2 regions of the Paenibacillus sp. FSL H7-0940 genome follow, and region 2 is predicted to be linked to the other one. Evidence: predicted binding sites of a transcription regulator. Region 2 holds the regulator's gene; the other holds the start of a gene.

Region 1 (7,556 bases), 1.0 Mb from region 2:
ACCAATTGTGCAGTGTAGGACATTTCATTGTCATACCAAGCTACAGTTTTAACCAATTGTTGGTCGCCAACAGTCAGAACTTTAGTTTGAGTTGCATCAAACAGGGAACCGAAAGTGATTCCTTGGATATCGGAAGATACGATTTCGTCTTCTGTGTATCCGAAAGTTTCTGGATCGGAAGCTTCTTGCATAGCTGCGTTAACTTCTTCAGCAGTTACTTTTTTGTTCAGAACAGTTACGAGCTCAGTCAGGGAACCAGTAGCTACTGGTACACGTTGAGCTGCACCATCAAGGATGCCTTGCAGTTCTGGGATTACCAGACCGATTGCTTTAGCAGCACCAGTTGTGTTAGGGATGATGTTTTCAGCTGCTGCGCGAGCACGACGGAAGTCACCTTTAGGGTGTGGAGCATCCAACGTGTTTTGGTCGCCAGTGTAAGCGTGAATTGTAGTCATCAAACCTTGAACGATTCCGAATTTGTCTTGCAGTGTTTTTGCCATAGGTGCCAGGCAGTTTGTTGTGCAAGATGCGCCGGAGATTACAGTTTCAGTACCGTCGAGGATTTCATGGTTTACGTTGTAAACGATGGTTTTCATGTCGCCAGTAGCTGGTGCGGAGATAACAACTTTCTTAGCTCCACCTTTCAAGTGTTTCTCAGCTGCTTCTTTAGTTGTGAAGAAACCAGTACATTCCAGAACGATATCTACGCCCAGGTCGCCCCAAGGAAGTTCTTCCGGGTTACGGTTAGCCAATACTTTAACTTCTTTGCCGTTCACTTTGAAGAAGCCATCGTGTACTTCAACATCGCCATCGAAGCGACCTTGAGTTGTATCATATTTGAGCAAATGAGCGAGCATTTTAGCGTCAGTCAAGTCGTTGATTGCTACTACCTCGATGCCTGCTACATTTTGAATACGGCGGAATGCCAAGCGTCCAATACGTCCAAAACCGTTAATACCTACTTTAATCATGAGTAAGTTCCTCCCAAGTTTTGATTAATTTTTTATGAAACTTATATATTCAAGACAGACGGTGAAGTCCGTCAAGACAACAATAGTTGTGATACAAAGTAAAACCTTATTCCATTTCAGCAACGATGACTTCGGCAGCAGCCTCATCAATAATCAGAATATCTTCCTGACCAAATCGTAACACGGAGTGTATTGCAGCAGCTTTGCTTTTGCCACCTGCAATTCCAATCACAACATCGGTTCGTTCAATATCCTGAAGTCGCATACCCAGTGTAAGCATGGTATGTACCACCTCACCCTGATCATTAAAGTAATAACCGAAAGATTCAGATACGGCCCCTTGCTCCTGAAGTTCATCTATAATCTCCGTCGCAAGTTTGCGTCTTTTGGCCATTTCTACGGCATCACCAATTCCATGAATAACAATCCGTGATTGCCTGATCAGTTGCAGAATCTCCTGAACACTAGGGTCCTGGATTAATGATTCATAGGCATGATCACTGAGCAAATCCGGTACATGCAGGAGTTTGTATTGCGCCCCTACCCGTTTTGCCATTGTGGATGCGATCGTATTAGCCTGAATTTCAAGGCTTTCCCCAAGTCCACCGCGTGCCGGTACGAACCAGACACCTTTGAGCGATGTTGGCGGATTTAGTTGTTCTGCGACTTCGGCCGTTGTTGAACCGCCAGTAACGGCGACAACGTCGTTGTCACTCATGATATTGCCGAGAGCCTTCGCTCCGGCTCTGCCCAGTTCCCTTTTGGCAAATGGAGAAACGTCCGAATCGCCAGGAACCACAACTACCTTTTGCAGACCGTAGGCTTGCTTGATGCGCTCTTCCAGCTCGGATAATCCGAACAGCTCTTTGGCTACGGGCTCTAACTGCTGCAGCAAATCATACCCTGCCTCGCTGATCTTCATTCCTGCACTGTCAATTTCAATAAGTCCCTGAGCCTTTAACAGATCGGTCTCAGCCCTCAGAACCCGCTCGGTCATCTGCATGGAATTAGCTAACGTTCTCCGTCCGATCACATCCGATAACATGATCTGTTGCAGAATCGTATACCTCTTTTTCAAGATATCCATGAGATCAGGCAGAAGCTGCTTTTGTACTTCTAAAATCGTTCGCATGCTTTCCACTCCCGCAAGTTCTCGTTCTAAGCTCTCTTTCGTGGCCCTAAAACGTCCCGGGTTAACTTTTTAAGTCCCACGTCTATTCTACCTAAAACTGACGTGACATGCAAGTGTTTCAACGTGTTATTTCGACACGCATGCAGCGTTTGTACGCGCCTATTTTCACAATCCTAGACTTCCATGATCTAGGACTAGCTCACGCATACCATATATAGAAGAAACAAATGAATTCAATCTACATATCGCTCACAATCACATTTCATACAGCATGTCCAAAACCTCTAATAGCATTTACTTAAATGCACTCTTTATCCACTCTTCTTCATCATGATCATTTTTAGGTTAATCCAAACCAATACCACAACGAACTGCTTGCAATTAAATATTTCATGAGCTATAATCATTATTGCTGTCACATAATGTGCGCCCGTGGTCCAATGGATATGACGTAGGCCTCCGAAGCCTGAGATCCAAGTTCGATTCTTGGCGGGCGCGCCACTTTTATTTAACAGCTCATAACCCATTTAACCAATGAAACCGGAAAGGTTTCTTTTTTTTGCAAGTTAGTTTGACTTTCTTTGACTTTTTGTTTGGAATTGTTTATTATGTGGGTAATACGGTAACAGTTTAAGTATAAACACCAATAACATTTACATTCCAAGGAGGTTTTTCACGTGAGTTTTATTCCAATGGTCGTTGAACAGAGCAACCGGGGTGAGCGCGCCTACGACATCTACTCCAGATTGCTGAAGGATCGTATTATTTTCCTTGGTAGCGATGTTAATGACGTAGTGGCTAATGCCATTATGGCACAGATGTTGTTCCTGGCTGCGGAAGATCCGGAGAAAGACATTCACTTATACATCAACAGCCCAGGCGGATCGATTACAGCCGGTATGGCGATTTACGATACAATGCAATTCATCAAACCGGATGTATCTACCATCTGTGTAGGTATGGCGGCTTCCATGGGTGCATTCTTGCTGAATGCCGGTGCAAAAGGTAAACGTTTTGCATTACCAAACAGTGAAATTATGATTCACCAACCACTTGGTGGTGCACAAGGTCAGGCTTCTGACATCGAAATCCGTGCTCGCCGCATCCTGAAAATGCGTGATACGTTGAACCGCATCATCTCTGAGCGTTCAGGTCAACCGCTGGAGCGGATTGAGAAAGATACAGATCGTGACTACTTCATGAGTGCTGCTGAAGCCGCCGATTACGGTATCATTGATAAAGTTATCGAAAACGTAGGATCACAAGGCATCTAAGTGTGACGTAGACCACGGTCTATGCGTTAACATAATCAACACCTAACGTAATCAGCAACATATAATTGTGTTGTCTATACGAGAAGAAGCCCTCATCATAATTATGATGAAGGCTTCTTTTTTCATTTTATAAGGAAGAAAAACTTGAGAGTGCATAATAATGATTCTTTATTTGGTTCCATTTACATTACTGAAAGGTTCCGTGCCTTTAGGGAGAAGCTCTTTATACGTAAATGGCATTTCAGGGAATCCCTCTGCATACGCCGTATACTCATACAACTGGAAGAACACAACTACACCCGTTGGTGTCACATAGAAATCTTGATCTTTATTCAACCCTTTATAACCGTCGAGGTATCCACCGCGGGCTTTCAGTTGTTCACCCACTTTTTTACTCAACGTCTCGCGCATGGTTTTGTTATTTTGCAGCACATCATCTAACGTAAGCTCCTTACCTGTGTCCAGTGCAAAGGTGTGGCCCGTACGGTATGTCATACCATGAGCGCCAGCATAATCTTCGTATCGTTGTGTAATGAGTCCCAGCACGCCTTTTTCGTTGTACGTCACTACATAAGAGCTCTCAAATGCATATGGACGGTTGGCTGTTGCACCGCCGAATTCAGATGTCTGTTTCTTGAAGTCAGCTACATAAGCATCCACTTCGTCTTTCAGCACTTTGTTGATCGCCGCTTCAGCTTCTTTGCTGGCAAGTCCACTCACTTGCGGATATTGAACATCTACTTCAGCATTTTTTACAGTAACATTAACTGTTGCCGCTTTAATTTTAACGTTATTTTGTTTCACCTTGCTGAGTGTCAACGTTTTGGTTTTGGCATCCCAATTCCCCTGTACACCCAGATAATCTCTCATTGCTGAGAATGGAATATACAATCGACCCTGAATCAATTTCGCTTCCACTTGAGGGTAATAACCGTTAATATAAACGTTTGGCTGTCCATCCATCAGGCTAACGGTCATCGCATTGTTGGCTGCTGTTACCGTATATGACTTCGTTTTCGCATCATATTTCAGCGTTCCACCTGCCACATCTTTAACTGCCGTAAGAGATACCCAAGTTGAACCACCTTGAAGAAGTCCTTTTTGAGTCAGTGTTTTTCCACCCGACTTCAGGGTCACCTCAGCTGTGGTTGTCACTTTCGAGGATACCGATGCCGCCTGAACCGAACTGTCCTGCCACACCGAACCGCTACCTACAATAATTCCTGTTGCAAGCAACGCACTTGTCCATTTTTTCCATGATGTCATATATAAAACTCCTCTCTGAATTCACAATTAGGGATCATTGCGTATGTAATCCTGACCTGATCGCATATCTCATACGCTCACCTCTCTATTATAATTAACCCGATTTCGGAAAGGTTTACAGCTCGAGTTACAATGTTGATGAATATCAGTAGGAAAATATATGGGGATATGACCTTTTTGTCACGAACAACTATACAAAAAAGATACCAATATACAGCATTTCATGTTGCTTCAAAAAGGTACCCTTCTATATAACTTCATCAAAGTTTGCTTTTCCAACAAAAAAAGACTCTGTCCACAGGACAAAGTCTTTGTCATTATTTCGTTGTACCCTTCAAATGACACTTAAAAAGGTTCTTGAGTTTACAATCCTTAGTTCGATCTTGTTTATTTCATTTCATACGTGATATTCAGAATTGTACTTACTTTAACCTGGCCTGTTTCAATCTCAGTACCACCTGCTGTATCTTGTGCTTTGGACATCAACGCCTCGCTTGCATAGAATACAGGCACATCGGCATCACCTTGGCTCACGGAAAGAACAGCACCCAGTTGACGTTTAACTGCTTTTGCAATGGCGCCCGCTTTCACATCTGCATTGGCAACAGCTTTTTCAATCACTTGGGATTCATAACTTTCCGGATTTTCTACAGTAAAGCGTACGTTTTCAATATTGTTGGCACCGGCACCCGAAGCAGCATCGAGCAACTCGCCAATCTTGTCCATCTGACGATATGTGACTGTCAGCGTATGATGCGCTGTATATCCTTTAATTTGTTGTCCGTCTTTTTCACTATACGTATAGTTGGGTTGTACAGAGAACTGACTCGTTTGAATGTCGTCTGCACTGATCTTCCACGTATTCTTCAGCAAATTGGATACTTTTTGAACTTTGGCAGCATTCGCTTTTTGAGCAGATGCAGCTGTCTCTGCAGTACTGTTCACACCAATGGACAGATACGCGATATCAGGCTTCACCTGAATCTCACCTTTACCCACAACATTAATCACATTCTGTTGTACTCCCTGAACCTCTGCAGCGTAAGCATAGTTACCTGGTGCAACCCATGCTGTTCCTCCAACAAGCAACGTACTTGCCACCAGCACCGCACCAAACGGTTTCATCCATTGTTTACCCATCACGATAGCCTCCTTATGTGTTAACATCTCAAACTTTAAACGATTTGATACCTTAACAGACGGGACAAATTCCATAATGTTGCACTTGACGATAGCAAATACGTCAATAACGCAAAAAAGCCCCTTTCGGGACTTCTTCATTGGATTGATCATATCTTATTGGTTTTCGAGTTCTTCCTTGCTTACCAGACTAACTAAAGCGTTTACAGCCTGTTCGGCATCCGCGCCTTCTGCACTAATCTGGATTTCCGTACCTGTGCTAATTGCAAGGCTCATGATCCCCATGATACTTTTTGCATTAACTTTTTTGTCGTCCTTCTCGACGAACACTTCAGACGAGTACTTATTCGCTTCTTGAACGAACAGTGCCGCAGGTCTGGCATGGAGACCCGTTTTCAAACGGACAACTACCGGGTGCTTTGTCATGGAAACTTACCCCCTATTATGAAATCTGGACATTAAATACACAATTATATTTATACAACATTATACCATTAACCCGTGCAGGACACTAGAAGAAAAAACTCAGGGTGCTTTGGAGGACATTATCTTGCCCTAATTTCATCTTTTGCACAGCGCATCCAATGACCTAAGTGAGTCTCCCAGATCCTTAACGGCTGACTTTCCCGACCTTTCTGTTCAGCAGAAACAGCCGACCTTGTTACTTTACCCTACTGCGTCTTAACCATAACGTTCTGTGCGTACTTTCTCAGCCAGCTCATCAATTTTACGAAGCCGATGGTTCACTCCCGACTTGCTGACTGTACCTTTAAGGAGCTCGCCAACTTCCTTCAAGTTGATATCCGGATGAGCGAGTCGAACCTCCGCCACTTCGCGAAGTTTCTCAGGCAAAGATTCCAGACCAACTTCCTTTTGTAACAACCGGATATTATCGATTTGTCTTACCGCCGCTCCAATCGTTTTGTTCAGGTTAGCGGTCTCACAATTGACAATCCGGTTAACGGAGTTACGCATGTCTCGCATAATTCGTACATCTTCAAACTTGAACAAGGCCTGATGAGCACCAATGATGCTGAGCAGCTCAATGATTTTCTCGCCTTCCTTAATGTATAGGATGAATCCTTTTTTCCGTTCTATACACCGGGCATTCAGATGAAATTCATTGGCCAGATCAACCAGTGCCTGACAGTGCTCTTCATACATAGACGCAATCTCCAGATGGTACGAGGAACCTTCCGGATTATTAACCGATCCACCGGCCAGAAATGCACCGCGAAGATAGGCCCGTTTACAACAGTTTTGCTGAAACAATTCCGTACTGATCCCTGGGGTAAAGAGAAAGCCCTCCGATACAATATGAAGACTATTGAGAATCTCCTGTACCATGGTTGGAATACGAACAATATATACATTGTTCTTTTTCAGCCGCATTTTTTTGCGGACCAGTAATTCCGTATGCACTTGAAAATGCTTTTTAAGCAGAGAGTATGCCCGTCTTGCAATCGCGGCATTCTCCGTCGAAATATCCAAGATCACTTTTTTATTCGATAACTGCACTGCACCAAGCATACGGATGAGGGCTGAAAGTTCCGCCTTTTCGCAGCACGGTTCGCTCTCGATCATGGTTAATTCTTTTTTGGTCTGTGCTGCAAACGACATGGGACTTCACCTCTTCCGTAACATCCAATTTTGTACCAGTTGGTAGATGTGATGACTTAACTTGTCAGCATCATGACGCAGATAGGTTTTGAACAGAACAAGGGTATCTGCAACCACCTGATAGCCGGCACTTTCGAGTACATTCATATCCAG
Region 2 (7,556 bases):
GGCGTAGTCGAAGGACAACAGGTCGAAATTCCTGTACCACCGTAAGCCGTTATGAGCAATGGGGGGACGCAGTAGGGTAGTGACGCGGACTGATGGATGTCCGTCTAAGCAGTAAGGCTGATGTGTAGGCAAATCCGCACATTGTAAGGCTGAGCTGTGATGGGGAGCGAAAATTATAGTAGCGAAGGTCATGATCTCACACTGCCAAGAAAAGCCTCTAGCCAGGTGATGGTGCCCGTACCGCAAACCGACACAGGTAGGCGAGAAGAGTATTCTAAGGCGCGCGGAAGAACTCTCGTTAAGGAACTCGGCAAAATGACCCCGTAACTTCGGGAGAAGGGGTGCCCCGGTAGTGTGAATAGCACGAGGGGGCCGCAGTGAAAAGGCCCAAGCGACTGTTTAGCAAAAACACAGGTCTGTGCGAAGCCGTAAGGCGAAGTATACGGGCTGACGCCTGCCCGGTGCTGGAAGGTTAAGGGGAGTGGTTAGGAGCAATCCGAAGCTGTGAACCGAAGCCCCAGTAAACGGCGGCCGTAACTATAACGGTCCTAAGGTAGCGAAATTCCTTGTCAGGTAAATTCTGACCCGCACGAATGGCGTAACGACTTGGGCGCTGTCTCAACGAGAGATCCGGTGAAATTTTAATACCTGTGAAGATGCAGGTTACCCGCGACAAGACGGAAAGACCCCATGGAGCTTTACTGCAGCTTGATATTGAATTTGGGTACGATCTGTACAGGATAGGTGGGAGCCTTTGAAACGTGAGCGCCAGCTTGCGTGGAGGCAACGTTGGGATACCACCCTGATCGTATCTAGGTTCTAACCTGGTACCGTAATCCGGTGCGGGGACAGTGTCAGGTGGGCAGTTTGACTGGGGCGGTCGCCTCCTAAAGAGTAACGGAGGCGCCCAAAGGTTCCCTCAGAATGGTTGGAAATCATTCGAAGAGTGCAAAGGCATAAGGGAGCTTGACTGCGAGACCTACAAGTCGAGCAGGGACGAAAGTCGGGCTTAGTGATCCGGTGGTACCGCATGGAAGGGCCATCGCTCAACGGATAAAAGCTACCCTGGGGATAACAGGCTTATCTCCCCCAAGAGTCCACATCGACGGGGAGGTTTGGCACCTCGATGTCGGCTCATCGCATCCTGGGGCTGAAGTAGGTCCCAAGGGTTGGGCTGTTCGCCCATTAAAGCGGTACGCGAGCTGGGTTCAGAACGTCGTGAGACAGTTCGGTCCCTATCTGTCGTGGGCGTAGGAAATTTGAGAGGAGCTGTCCTTAGTACGAGAGGACCGGGATGGACGTACCGCTGGTGTACCAGTTGTTCCGCCAGGAGCACCGCTGGGTAGCTATGTACGGACGGGATAAACGCTGAAAGCATCTAAGCGTGAAGCCCCCCTCAAGATGAGATTTCCCAGTATGTAAGACCCCTTGAAGACGACGAGGTAGATAGGCTGGGGGTGGAAGTGCAGCAATGCATGGAGCTGACCAGTACTAATCGGTCGAGGGCTTATCCAATAGCAAGTTGTAAATCGCATGTTTCGTTTCGAATCTAGTTTTCAGAGAACGATCTCTGAAATGAAAATTGGTACATCACAGAACGTGTGTATGATTTTCAGTCCATATCTGATTTTAAGAAGCTATGCTTCGACAAATCGCGTTTGGTGGCGATGGCGGAGGGGTTCCACACGTACCCATCCCGAACACGACCGTTAAGCCCTCTAGCGCCGATGGTACTTGGACCGCAGGGTCCTGGGAGAGTAGGACGCCGCCAAGCGAAGAACCACTGCCGATGTTATTCGGTGGTGGTTTTTATTTGTTTATTTTAGGGGATGCGGAAGCATCTCTTATTTGACTTTGTAAGAATCCTCTGACACACTCTAAGGGGTACATATATCAGATATCAGGCCATGATTTGGATTGATATAACTCTAGCGAATGGGGTGTAGGACAACATGGAAATTCAGAAATTGACGGTAGATGATTTTGAACCGGCGATGGCACTCTCCGAATATGCTTTTCAAGTAGTGATGAGTGAAGAACAGAAAGAAAAACGGCGGAGTCAATTTTCGTCACAGGATATATGGGGTGTATATGAGGACGGGCAGCTAGGAGCCAAACTTCACATCATTCCTTTTCAAACCTATATTCATGGCAGATCGTTCGAGATGGGCGGTATTGCGGGTGTTGCCACCTGGCCAGAGTATAGACGCAAAGGCTGGGTAGCGGGTCTGCTGAAGCATGCGTTGGAAGAAATGAATCGTAACAAACAGAGCATATCATTCTTGCATCCATTCTCTTTTGGTTTCTATCGGAAGTATGGATGGGAGACGTATGTTGAATTTAAACGTTATAAAGTACCTACAACTCATTTGCCTTCGAAAAAAGCGACACCTGGAACAATTCGGCGTGGGGATCCAGGCCTCAGCATATTAAAGGAAGTATACAGTGCTTATGCTGAGCGTTATAACGGAACTCTGGTCCGGGATGATGCAAGGTGGGAGAATTCAGTTCTTGTTAATGGGACCAGCCAGAAGGCTGTATATTACGATGAAGCTGATGCAGCACAAGGTTATCTTTTATATGAGGTTAAGGAAAATAAGTTTACCATTAAAGAGATCATCTATCTGAATGAAGAGGCTAGGCAAGGGCTGTGGACCTTCATTGCTAACCATGATTCCATGATCCAGGAAGTTACGTTGCAGGCGCCTGCCAGTGACACGCTTGCCTTCCAATTGGATAACCCACGGATTCAGCAGGAGATTGTACCTTATTTTATGGCGCGTATCGTTAGTGTAGAGCAGTTTATATCCCAGTATCCCTTTGCAAGCCAGGACTCACCGGTGCAGATTGTACTTCAGGTAGAAGATGCCCACGCTCCATGGAATGAAGGGGTATGGCAATTAAACGTGGCAATGAACGGAACGGCGTCCATATGGAAAACATCGGAGCCAATTACTGATGATCAGATCATTAAGGTGGATATTCAATCCCTTACCTCGGTGCTCATGGGATATCGCAGACCAACGGAAATGGCACGAATCGGAAGAATTCACGGACCGAACACAGCAATCAAGGCTTTGGAACAAGCGATTCCTGAACGGGAAACCTATTTGCTCGATTTCTTCTGATGACTATTCCCACTGCTCCATTTAACTTGATTAGCTTATATAGAAATACGGCGTGATTGAAAGACAAATGGACTTCTCCAGCAATTTTGGGGAGGTTTTTTTGTGTCTGGGGAATATTTCGTGTAAAATCGTAAAAAATGAATAGTGACCCCACTTGGCAAAACCACAAAATATGCTATAATGGTTATAAAGTCAAAGAAAGTCAAAGTCAACTAAAGGTTTAATACTTAAGTAGCTTTCTTTCTACAATCTGATGCATGATCGCCAATATACGGGATTCATTTCATCGGAGGATCAAGGGAATATTAAAGGACCTTCGTGCTTCCTTCGCTCTCCTGTTGACACCTGTGGAAGCAAGATTCGCTGTTTCCCTGATTGGTTAAATGGGTAGAGAAGGTGTACTCTGTGGGGGCGTGTGGGTCCTTATTGACTTAACGTTTCAGACAGTGGAGGATGATTGGATGCGTAATATCTCTGATATTATCGAACGATATCTGAAGAGTATTTTGCATGAAAGTCCCGAAGGAATGGTTGAAATTCAGCGTAATGATCTGGCAGATCAATTCTCATGTGTACCTTCCCAGATCAATTATGTCATCAGCACACGTTTTACACTCGAGAAGGGATACCTGGTAGAGAGTAAACGCGGCGGTGGTGGTTATGTTCGCATACAGCGCATTGAATTACCGGCCCAATCAGCTCTGCATAATCATTTGCACCATAGTATTGGTGAAGAGATCGGGCAGACAGCTGCCGAAGGTCTGATCTATCAATTGGAAGAAGCGCGCTTCTTGAGCAAGCGGGAAGCCGGGTTGATGCGAGCTGCTGTATCTAGAGAGGTTATATTGGTCAAACTTCCTTACCGGGATCAAATTCGTGCCAGAATGTTGAAGGCGATGTTAATATCTTTGCTCGGTAAATGAAAACTATCGGGGTCAAAGGAGGTACATCAATATGCTGTGCCAAGAATGCAATAAACGTCCGGCGACACTTCATTTTACGAAGATCGTAAATGGAGAGAAGACGGAATTCCATATTTGTGAGTCATGTGCCCGTGAAAAAGGGGAAATGATCCCTGGAACAGCAGGTGGGTTTTCCATTCACAACTTGTTGTCCGGATTGCTTGATTTTGATCCAGCCGGCAAAAGTGGATCGGCAGGAACACCACCTGCAAAAGCTCTTCAATGTGAAGAGTGTGGTATGACGTACGCACAATTTAGTAAGATAGGCCGGTTCGGCTGCAGTTCATGTTATAAATATTTTGACAGTCGTCTGGATCCTTTGTTCAAGCGGGTTCATGGTAATACGTCCCATGTAGGCAAAGTACCTGCACGAGCTGGTGGTCGCATCAAGGTGAAACGGCAAATCGCTGATCTGAAGCGTGAGCTCCAAGAGAGCATCGCGCAAGAGGAATTTGAAGAGGCGGCCCAGATCCGTGACCAGATCAGAGGACTTGAAAAAGGAATAGCTCAGGAGTAAAGTTTGTCATGAGTAGGAGGGATGCGTAATGCCTAATCTGCGCTTTACAGAGAAGGCGCTCAGCGACTGGATGCGCAGTGATGCGGCTGATTCCGAAATTGTCATTAGCAGCCGTGTCCGGATTGCACGCAACCTTCAGCATGTTCCGTTTCCGATGCTGGCTTCCAATGAGCAATCGGAAGAGGTGCTGAATAAGCTGAGCGAAGTACTTCAATACGATGACGTTCATGCCTTTGGGGATTTTCATACGTTGGATCTGATCGATATTGACGAACTCGACAAACGGGTGCTGGTGGAGAAACATCTCATCAGTCCAAGTCTTGCGAATGAATCCAGGAATGGTGCGGTTATTCTCAGTGAGGATGAGTCAGTCAGTATTATGATTAACGAAGAGGATCATCTTCGTATCCAGTGCCTCTATCCGGGGTTCCAGGTGAAAGAAGCCTGGGAGAAAGCTTCCGCAATAGATGATGCTTTTGAAGCGCACGTGGATTATGCTTTTGATGATCGCAGAGGATACTTAACCAGCTGTCCTACTAATGTAGGTACAGGTGTTAGAGCATCGGTTATGATGCACTTGCCTGCCCTGGTGATGACACAACAGATAGGCCGTATTCTAACCGCAGTTTCCCAAGTGGGATTGACGGTAAGAGGAATATACGGTGAAGGTAGCGAGGCGATGGGTAACCTGTTCCAGATCTCGAACCAGATTACATTGGGACAGACCGAACAGGAAGTCATTGAGAACCTGCATGGTGTTGTGTTACAGATGATTGGTCATGAACGTACAGCCAGAGAACGGTTAATTACCGACTCCAGACTGCGGATTACGGATCGTGTCATGCGTTCTTATGGCATATTGTCTCATGCAGCTATTGTTGATTCCAAGGAAGCTGCACAGCGCTTATCGGATGTACGCCTTGGCGTGGATCTCGGATTGTTGGATGGACTGTCCATCACGGTAATGAATGAGTTGAATGTGATGACACAGCCGGGATTTTTGCAGAAAACATTCGGGGAAGATATGCGCACAGATGAGCGTGACATATACCGTGCTCAGTTGATTCGTGATACGATCAATGCAGCGAAGCAGTCCTAGTTTAGCCTGATATAGTATTGAATTATGGTTTCATGCCGCATTGCGGCTTTTATATAATAAGGCATGTACAAATGCCGAATGACTTTATTCGCAGCACGGCTGCAAACAAAAATGATATGAAGAATACGACGGTTATTTCATTACATGACCTCGTTTTATCCAAAACCATGGAGGTGCAGGAGATATGATGTTTGGAAGATTTACGGAACGGGCCCAAAAGGTGCTCGCACTCGCGCAGGAAGAAGCTGTCCGTCTCGGTCATAATAACATCGGTACTGAGCATATTTTGCTCGGCCTCATTCGTGAAGGCGAAGGCATCGCAGCCAAAGCACTGATCGGCCTGGGACTCGGATTGGAAAAAATTCAGGATGAAGTAGAAACGCTAATTGGCCGTGGCCAAGAGCAACCTACCAACATTGCATATACGCCACGTGCGAAAAAAGTAATTGAACTGTCTATGGATGAAGCTCGTAAATTGGGCCACACTTATGTAGGCACAGAGCATATCCTGCTCGGATTGATTCGTGAAGGCGAGGGTGTTGCAGCACGTGTGCTCAATAACCTAGGAATTAGCCTGAACAAAGCACGTCAACAAGTGCTGCAATTGCTTGGCAGCAGTGAAGCTGTATCCAGCCATAATGGCACACCTGCCAATGTAAGCACACCAACGCTGGACAGTCTGGCACGTGACCTCACGGCATACGCCAGAGAGAATAACCTTGACCCGGTTATTGGACGTAGCAAAGAAATTGAACGTGTCATCCAGGTGCTCAGCCGTCGTACGAAGAACAACCCGGTATTGATCGGTGAGCCAGGTGTAGGTAAAACAGCGATTGCTGAAGGCCTTGCACAAAAAATCATTGCAAATGAGATTCCGGAAACATTGCGCGACAAACGGGTAATGACCCTGGATATGGGTTCAGTAGTCGCTGGAACCAAATATCGTGGTGAGTTTGAAGATCGTCTGAAAAAAATCATGGATGAGATTCGCCAAGCAGGTAACATTGTCCTGTTTATCGACGAATTGCATACCTTGATTGGCGCAGGCGGGGCTGAAGGTGCCATCGATGCTTCTAACATTTTGAAACCGGCTCTGGCTCGTGGAGAATTGCAATGTATCGGTGCGACAACACTGGATGAATATCGTAAATACATCGAGAAGGATGCAGCGCTTGAGCGTCGTTTCCAACCGATTACTGTAGATCAGCCTTCTCCAGAAGAAGCGATTCAAATCTTGCACGGCTTGCGTGACCGTTATGAGGCGCATCACCGCGTGAAAATTACGGACGAAGCAATTGTGCAGGCCGTTAAACTGTCTGACCGTTACATTACAGACCGTTTCCTGCCAGATAAAGCGATTGACCTGATTGATGAAGCGGGTTCCAAAGTAAGATTGAACTCTTACACGATCCCACCAAACCTGAAACAACTGGAAAGCCGTCTGGAAGATATCCGTAAGGAAAAAGACGCTGCAGTTCAAAGTCAGGAGTTCGAAAAAGCAGCAGCTCTGCGTGATACGGAACAAAAAATCCGTGAAGAGCTGGATGTAACGAAGAACCAGTGGAAAGAGAAACAAGGTCGCACCGATTCCGAGGTTACTCCTGAGGATATCGCACAAGTGGTAGCCAGCTGGACAGGAATCCCTGTGAACCAACTGAAAGAAGAAGAGACACAGCGTCTGATGAATCTGGAGTCTATTCTACATGAACGTGTCATCGGTCAGGATGAGGCAGTGAAGTCTGTCAGCCGTGCGGTTCGTCGTGCTCGTGCGGGACTTAAAGATCCAAAACGTCCGATGGGTTCATTCATTTTCCTCGGCCCTACAGGGGTAGGTAAAACAGAACTTGCTC

Evidence for each region. The regulator CtsR, encoded in region 2, represses protease genes until heat stress. The targets are predictions, from matches to a motif close to ATGGTCAATAAAGGTCAAACA.
Region 1: a site for CtsR is predicted at 2,672-2,692, ahead of clpP (ATP-dependent Clp endopeptidase proteolytic subunit ClpP). Genes of this name have one in related genera too.

What each region holds. Positions count from the first base shown of each region.
Region 1 covers NZ_CP150280.1:5,501,761-5,509,316, forward strand. The annotation lists gene gap (type I glyceraldehyde-3-phosphate dehydrogenase) at 1-971, opposite strand, end outside; gene MHB71_RS24270 (sugar-binding domain-containing protein) at 1,078-2,103, opposite strand; tRNA gene MHB71_RS24275 (tRNA-Arg) at 2,530-2,604, shown strand; gene clpP (ATP-dependent Clp endopeptidase proteolytic subunit ClpP) at 2,781-3,377, shown strand; gene MHB71_RS24285 (DUF4163 domain-containing protein) at 3,546-4,643, opposite strand; gene MHB71_RS24290 (SIMPL domain-containing protein) at 5,031-5,783, opposite strand; gene MHB71_RS24295 (HPr family phosphocarrier protein) at 5,940-6,209, opposite strand; gene whiA (DNA-binding protein WhiA) at 6,465-7,403, opposite strand; gene MHB71_RS24305 (YvcK family protein) at 7,410-7,556, opposite strand, start outside.
Region 2 covers NZ_CP150280.1:6,499,124-6,506,679, forward strand. The annotation lists rRNA gene MHB71_RS28490 (23S ribosomal RNA) at 1-1,515, shown strand, start outside; rRNA gene rrf (5S ribosomal RNA) at 1,658-1,774, shown strand; gene MHB71_RS28500 (GNAT family N-acetyltransferase) at 1,953-3,128, shown strand; gene MHB71_RS28505 (CtsR family transcriptional regulator) at 3,590-4,051, shown strand; gene MHB71_RS28510 (UvrB/UvrC motif-containing protein) at 4,083-4,607, shown strand; gene MHB71_RS28515 (protein arginine kinase) at 4,636-5,706, shown strand; gene MHB71_RS28520 (ATP-dependent Clp protease ATP-binding subunit) at 5,891-7,556, shown strand, end outside.